2 regions of the Kitasatospora sp. NPDC023385 genome follow, and region 2 is predicted to be linked to the other one. Evidence: riboswitches for the same ligand, from Rfam matches in the RefSeq annotation. Region 2 holds a riboswitch; the other holds the start of a gene.
What was found. A riboswitch is a leader RNA that binds a small molecule or an ion and turns the genes downstream of it on or off. The one in region 2 is predicted to bind thiamine pyrophosphate.
Positions count from the first base shown of each region.

Region 1: it holds a riboswitch for thiamine pyrophosphate, as region 2 does, so the genes downstream of both, AC0B61_RS03565 (purine-cytosine permease family protein) here and thiO (glycine oxidase ThiO) in region 2, are expected to answer to the same signal.

Region 1 covers NZ_JBVOOL010000002.1:146,500-149,899, forward strand. The annotation lists gene AC0B61_RS03560 (glycerophosphodiester phosphodiesterase) at 1-67, opposite strand, end outside; gene AC0B61_RS03565 (purine-cytosine permease family protein) at 201-1,634, opposite strand; TPP riboswitch at 1,627-1,773, opposite strand; gene AC0B61_RS03570 (S1C family serine protease) at 1,983-3,400, shown strand, end outside.
Region 2 covers NZ_JBVOOL010000012.1:90,794-94,193, forward strand. The annotation lists gene thiS (sulfur carrier protein ThiS) at 1-208, opposite strand, end outside; gene thiO (glycine oxidase ThiO) at 205-1,401, opposite strand; TPP riboswitch at 1,396-1,508, opposite strand; gene AC0B61_RS20105 (NAD(P)/FAD-dependent oxidoreductase) at 1,623-2,828, shown strand; gene AC0B61_RS20110 (Rv2175c family DNA-binding protein) at 2,924-3,289, shown strand; gene thiE (thiamine phosphate synthase) at 3,289-3,400, shown strand, end outside.

The sequences.
Region 1 (3,400 bases), on a different contig from region 2:
GGTGGGCGATCACCTGGACGGGCGGCGCGGTGCGCGCCGCCGCCGAGGACAGGTCTGGGCTGGTCACGGGGCCAACGATAGGCGGCGCAGGTGACGCGGGGGCGAAGACGGCCCCAACCTGCGGGGCCGTCTTCGGATGGCCGGGCGTCAGCGCGCGGTGCGACGGGTCAGCGCCCGGCGGGGCAGCGCGGCGCGACGGGTCAGCGCGCGGCGCGACGGGACAGCGGGGTGAGCGCCCAGGTGGCCAGGGCCGGCACCAGGAAGGCGAACAGCGAGGCGGAGGTCCACTCCTGCGGGGTGAAGTGCAGGGCGGCCTGGGCGGACGTCCAGAAGTCCGTCCACCAGCCGGCCACCGCGGTCGGCGCGATGAACTGGTAGACCGCGAAGCCCAGCACCCACGGCAGCAGCATCGTCCAGCGCGACGGCGCGTCCTCGGAGAGGTTCCAGCCGTGCCGGCCGGCGCCGAGGAAGAAGTCCACCGCCAGCACCGCCAGCAGCGGCACGAACACCGAGCCGATCAGACCGAGGAAGTTGGTGTAGGTGTCGGTGAACCTGTCGATCCGCAGCGCCAGCACGGTGATCAGCACGCCGATCCCGCCGCTGAGCAGCCGGCGGTCCACCTTCGGCAGCAGGTTCTGCACCGACATCGCGGTCGAGTAGACGTTGGCGAAGGACTGGTCCGTCTCGCGCAGCACCAGGACCAGCAGGAACAGCCAGCCCGCCCAGACACCGAGGAAGGAGTCGAAGACCCTGTTCGGGTCGCCGCCGGACTGCAGCAGCGCCATCAGACCGAGCGCGTAGCACCAGACCTGGGCGATCGTGTAGCCGGAGAAGCTGCCCCAGAACGACGAACGCGCGGTGCGCGAGTGCCGGGTGTAGTCGGCGGCCAGCGGGACGAAGGAGACCGACACCGCGATCATCGCGTCGGTCGCGCCCAGGAAGCCGTGCCAGTTGCCGGCGCCCGGGTCGGGCACGCCATGGCGGCCCAACTGGACGGTGAAGTACACCATCGCGACGGCGACCGCCCCGGCCACGAAGCGGCGCAGCACCGCGATCGAGCCCAGCGGCCAGATGGTCAGCGCGGTGGTCAGCGCGCCCGCGAGCAGCACGAACAACCAGCGGTAGCCGGTGGTGTGGGCGACGGTCTGGGCGCCCGCCGAGATCGTCAGCAGCTCGAACACGCCCCAGCCGACGCACTGCACGATGTTCAGCACCGTCGGCAGGTACGACAGCCGGGTGCCGAACAGCCCGCGCAGGTTGGCCATCGCGGGGGCGCCGGTCCGGGCGCCGATCAGCGCGGCCACGCCGAGCATCGCGGTGCCGACCGCCGTACCGACCGCGATCGCGGTCAGCGCGGCGGCCAGCGACAGCTCGCTGCCGGGGGCGCCGAGCACGGTGGCGGCGGTGGAGAAGCCGATCAGGCTGACGCCCAGGTTCATCCAGAGCGCGAAGTGGTCCCGGAAGCGCAGCGTGCGCGGCGGCTCGGTGTCCAGCACCAGCGGGGCCTCGACGCGGCCGGCGGGGTCCAGGACGGCGGTCGCGGTCGTGGTGACCTCCGACCCGGGAGCTCCGGACTCGGGGAAACCCTTGGACGCGTGGGCGCCCGAAGAAGAGGATGACGAAGCAGACGGCATGGCCGATACTCCCTACGCCGGCATTACCCGGACAGGTTCCGGCGGTCAGCGCCCCCTCGAACGTCCGCCGCGATCGCGTGGCGTACGGTCGACATGCGCACTCTCAGCCTGGTGGGTCCAAGCTCCCGCGTGTCAGTTTGGAACGACAGGCTAACCGGCACAGGGGCGAACACCCAAGGCCACGGCCTGAGCGGTCCGCATCGCGGAACGTCCGGCGGGGGGCGGGGAGCCGCGGCCGTCGGCGCCGGCTAAGGATTCTTATGAGTTCTTCAGAGGGGTCCTTACGGCAATCGAATCGACAATGCGAAAAACTATGGTCCTTGGTTCTGCCAGCTATGGAGGTCGTCCGTGAGCACCGAGCGCGAGGTTGGGCCCACCGGGCCGCAGGGGGAGCAGCCCGCCGGCCAGGGGGCGGCCGAGTCCGCTTCCGAAGGCCCCGCTCAGGGCGGGCACCAGCCGACCATGGCCTTCCGCCGGGTCTCCGAGCCGGAGGCCGCTGACGCGGGGGCCGACGCGGCGGAGGCCGCACCCGTCGAGGCCGCCCCGGCGGGCGGCGGGCACAAGCCCACCGTCGCCTTCACGAAGGTCCCCGCCCCGGAGGCCCCGGCCGTCGCACCCGCGGCACCCGTCGCACCCGCGGCACCCGTCGCACCCGTCGCACCCGTGACGCCCGCGGCGTCCGTCGCCGACGAGCCCGCCGTCGACCCGGCCACCGGCTACGTCGACGCGCCGCCGCCGGTCCTGCCCCCGGCCCCGGAGGCTCCCGCCACCGCGGCGGGAGCCGCGCCGGCCGCCGCGCCCGCGGCCCCGGCGCTGCCGCCGGCCGGCAACCCGTACGCCACCCCGACCCACGGCGTCCCGGCCGCCGGCGCGCACGACGCGTACGGCGCGGCCCCGGCCGCCCCCGGCACCCCGGCCGCCCCCGTCCCCGGAGCGCCCGCCGCGCCCGGCCACCACCCGTTCGGTGCCGGCCAGCCGCTCGGCGGCTGGGGTCCGACCCACGACTCCTCCTCAGGCGGCGCGGGCTACCCCGGCGGCCCGACGGGCCCGCTCGGCTACCCGTCCGAGTACCCCGGCGGCCCCCACGGCGGCGGCCCGGGCAAGAAGCGCGGCGGTCTGGTGGCCCTGATCGCGGCCGTCGCGCTGGTCGCCGGCGTGGCCGGCGGCGCGCTCGGGGTGACCGTCGCCGACCGCAACGGCACCAGCAGCTCCGCGGACGACCATCGCAGCACCACCGTCCAGGCCAGCGACACCCAGAAGAACGAGCCCGCCCCCGGTTCGATCGCCGGCATCGCGCAGAAGGCGCTGCCCAGCGTCGTCACCATCAAGGCGCAGGGCAACGGGGAGTCGGGCACCGGCACCGGCTTCGTCTTCGACACCGAGGGCCACATCCTCACCAACAACCACGTGGTCGCGCCGACCCTCAACGGCGGCAAACTGACCGTCAAGTTCGCCGACGGTACGTCCTACAACGCCTCGGTGCTGGGCCACGCCGAGGGCTACGACGTTGCCGTGGTCAAGATCGAAAACCCGCCGAAGGGCAAGCTGGCCCCGCTGCCGCTGGCCGACTCCGACAAGGTCAACGTCGGCGACGCCACCGTCGCGATCGGTGCGCCGTACGGCCTGGAGTCCACCGTCACCAGCGGCATCATCAGCGCCAAGGACCGCCCGGTGGCCTCCGGCGACGAGACCGGCTCGCAGGCCTCGTACATGAACGCCCTGCAGACCGACGCCTCGATCAACCCCGGCAACTCCGGCGGCCCGCT
Region 2 (3,400 bases):
AGCCTCCCTGGACGGCGGTGAGGATCTCGACCCGGTCGCCGGTGTTCAACGGCGTATCGGACCACGAACTGCGCGGCACCACGGCCTCGTTGAGCGCGGCGGCGACGCCGGAGTTGGCCCGGCTCACGGTGGCGACCACCTCGGCGAGGGTGGCCGAGGCGGGCACCGCGCGGGGCTCGCCGTTGACGGTCAGTGCGATCTCGGTCATGCCAGGGCCTTCGTGGTGGAGCGGTCGGGGGAGGGTCGGTCGGGAGAGAACCGGGTGGGGGTGAACGGCTGTGCCAGCTCGGGGAGTTCGCCGCTGGCCAGGTACTCGGAGACCAGGTCGGCGGTCACCGGGGTGAGCAGCACGCCGTTGCGGTAGTGGCCGGTGGCGGCGACCAGGCCCGGCAGTGCCGTCGGGCCGAGCAGCGGGGCGTTGTCGGGCGAGCCGGGGCGCAGGCCGGCCGAGGTCTCCACCAGCGGGAGTTCGGTGATGCCCGGCACCAAATCGTGGGCGTCGCGCAGGAGTTCGTACACCCCGCCGGCGGTGACGGTGGTGTCGTAGCCCTGCTCCTCGGTGGTCGCGCCGATCACCAGCTCGCCGTTCTCCCGGGGCACCAGGTACAGGTGCCGGCCGCGCACCACCGCGCGGACGTTGCGGGAGAGGAACGGCCGGTAGGCGTCGGGGACGCGCAGCCGCAGGATCTGGCCCTTCACCGGGCGGATCGCGGGCAGCACGCCCTCGGGCAGGCCCGGCAGCCGGTGGCTGTGCGGCCCGGCGGCGAGGACGACCCGGTCGGCGGCCAGGCTCGCCCCGGTGCCCAGGCGGGCACCGACCGCCCGGCCGTCCTCGACCAGCAGCTCGACGGCCTCGGCGCGGTGCACGACCACGCCCGCCCGCTCGCCGGCCAGCAGCAGTGCCGTGAGCATCCGGCGGCCGTCCACCTGGTGGTCCTCGGCGACGTGCAGGCCGCCGCGCACCCCGGGGGCGAGCATCGGCTCCAGCCTGCGGGCCTCCCGGCCGGTCAGCCAGGCCGACTCCAGGCCGAGCCGCCGGTGGAAGGCGTGCAGCTCGCGCAGTTCCTCGCGGTCGTCGGAGTCCAGCGCGACGGCGACCGTGCCGCAGCGGCGGTAGCCGGTGTCCTCGCCGCCGCTCGCCTCGGTGAGCTCGGCGGCGAAGTCCGCGTAGCGCTCGTTCGAGGCCATGCCGAGGCGCAGCAGCGGCTCCTCGCCGTACTGCAGCTCGGTGACCGGGGCGAGCATCCCGGCCGCGACCCACCCCGCCCCGCCGCCCGGGGAGGGGTCGACCACGGTGGTCCGCAGCCCGCGCTGAGCCGACCGCCAGGCGACGGCGAGGCCGATGATGCCCCCGCCGATCACCAGGACGTCGGCGTGCGCGTCTGATGGCAAACGTGTCAAAGCCGCTCTTCTCCCTTCGCCGGTATGACCCGGATCAGGTTCGTACGGTCGCGGGCCGTGCCAGCCCGCCTCTCAGCCCGGTTCGCCGGGCTCCCGTGATGGTGTCCCCACCATAACGCCGGGGCCCGGTCCGGCCGAAGGCCCGTACGAAGGGTGGACAGGACGGCCGGGGGACGGGCGGGGAGGGCGGCCGCCAGGGGGCTCCACGGGTGCTGAGTACAGTGACGGGCGTGGCAGAACTGAGCGGAACGGATCAGGTGGTCGTGGTCGGGGCCGGGCTGGCCGGGGCGCAGTGCGCCCTGAAGCTGCGGCACGGCGGCTGGCGCGGGCGGATCGTCCTGCTCGGCGAGGAGCCGCACGCGCCGTACGACCGGCCGCCGCTCTCCAAGGACGTCCTGCTCGGCAAGAGCGACACCACCACCCTGGACATCGACTACGCGAACCTCGGCATCGAGGTGCTCACCGGCCGCCGCGCCACCGGCCTCACCCCCGGCGTGCTGCACACCGACGGCGGCGACCTGCCGTACGGCTCGCTGGTGATCGCCACCGGCGCCGTTCCGCGCGCCCTGCCCGGCGCCGAGCGCGCGCACCTGCTGCACACCCTGGACGACGCCCTGGCGCTGCGCGCGCTGCTCCGCCCCGGCCTGCGGCTGGTGCTGGTCGGCGCGGGCTGGATCGGCGCGGAGGTGTCCACGGCCGCCCGCGAGGCGGACTGCGAGGTGACCGTGGTCGAGGCGGGGCCGGCGCCGCTGCCCGGCGCGCTGCCGACCCCGATCGGCTCGGCGATGGCCGCCTGGTACGCCGAGGCCGGCGTCGACCTGCGCTGCGGGGTGGGCGTGGCCGCCGTCGAGCCCGGCGCGGTGCTGCTGGCGGACGGCTCGCACCTGCCCGCCGACGAGGTGGTGGTCGGCATCGGCGCCCGGCCCGCGACCGGCTGGCTGGCCGGCTCCGGCGTCGAACTGGACGGGACCGGCGCCGTCGTGGTGGACGGGCACCTGCGCACCGGCCTGCCCGGAGTCTTCGCGGCCGGCGACTGCGTCAGCTACCCCTCGGCCCGGGCCGGTGCCCGGCTCGCCGTCCAGCACTGGGACCACGCGCTGCAGTCCGGCGAGGCCGCCGCCGCGGCCGTCCTCGGCACGGACGCGCCGCCGTACGACCCGGTGCCGTACTTCTGGTCGGAGCAGTTCGGGCGGATGGTCCAGTACGCCGGCCGGCACGCCGAGGGCGACGAGCCGCTGTGGCGCGGCAGCCCGCAGGACGCCTCCTGGGCCCTGCTGTGGCTGCGCGACGGGGTGCCGAGCGCCCTGCTGACCGTGGACCGGCCGCGCGACCTCACCCAGGGGCGGCGGCTGATCGAGCGCGGCACCGCGCTGGACCCGGCCCGGGCGGCCGACCCGGCGGTGCCGTTGAAGTCGGCCACCGCCTAGCGGCGGCGCCCTGCGGGACGCTTCGGCGGTGCTCCGGCGGCCCCCGGGCGGGGGCTTTGGTGCGCGGCGGGCCTCCGAGGTGGCAGTCTGGTGGAGTGAGTGAGATCGAAAGCAAGATTGAAGCCCTGGTCCCCGAGTGGATGTACCTGCCCGACATCTCGGAGCAGTGGGGCGTCCGCGTCACCGAGGTCCGGGACCTGGTGCGCAGCGGCGGCCTGATCGCCGTCCGACGGGGCCCGAACAAGTCGCTGCAGGTGCCCGCGGCGTTCATCGACGGTCCGGGGCTGGTCAAGCACCTGTCCGGCACCCTGACCGTCCTGCGCGACTGCGGGTACAACGACGTCGAGATCCTGGAGTGGCTGTTCACCGAGGACCCGTCGCTGCCCGGCAGCCCGATCCAGGCGCTGTGCGAGAACCGCGGCACCGAGGTCAAGCGCCGCGCCCAGGCGATGCTGATCTGATGGCGGCGGACACCCCGCGCGCCCGGCTCGCCGACGCCCGGCTCTACCTGTGCACCGACGCCCGGCGGGAGCAGGGCGACCTGCCCGAGTTCCTGGACGCGGCGCTGGCGG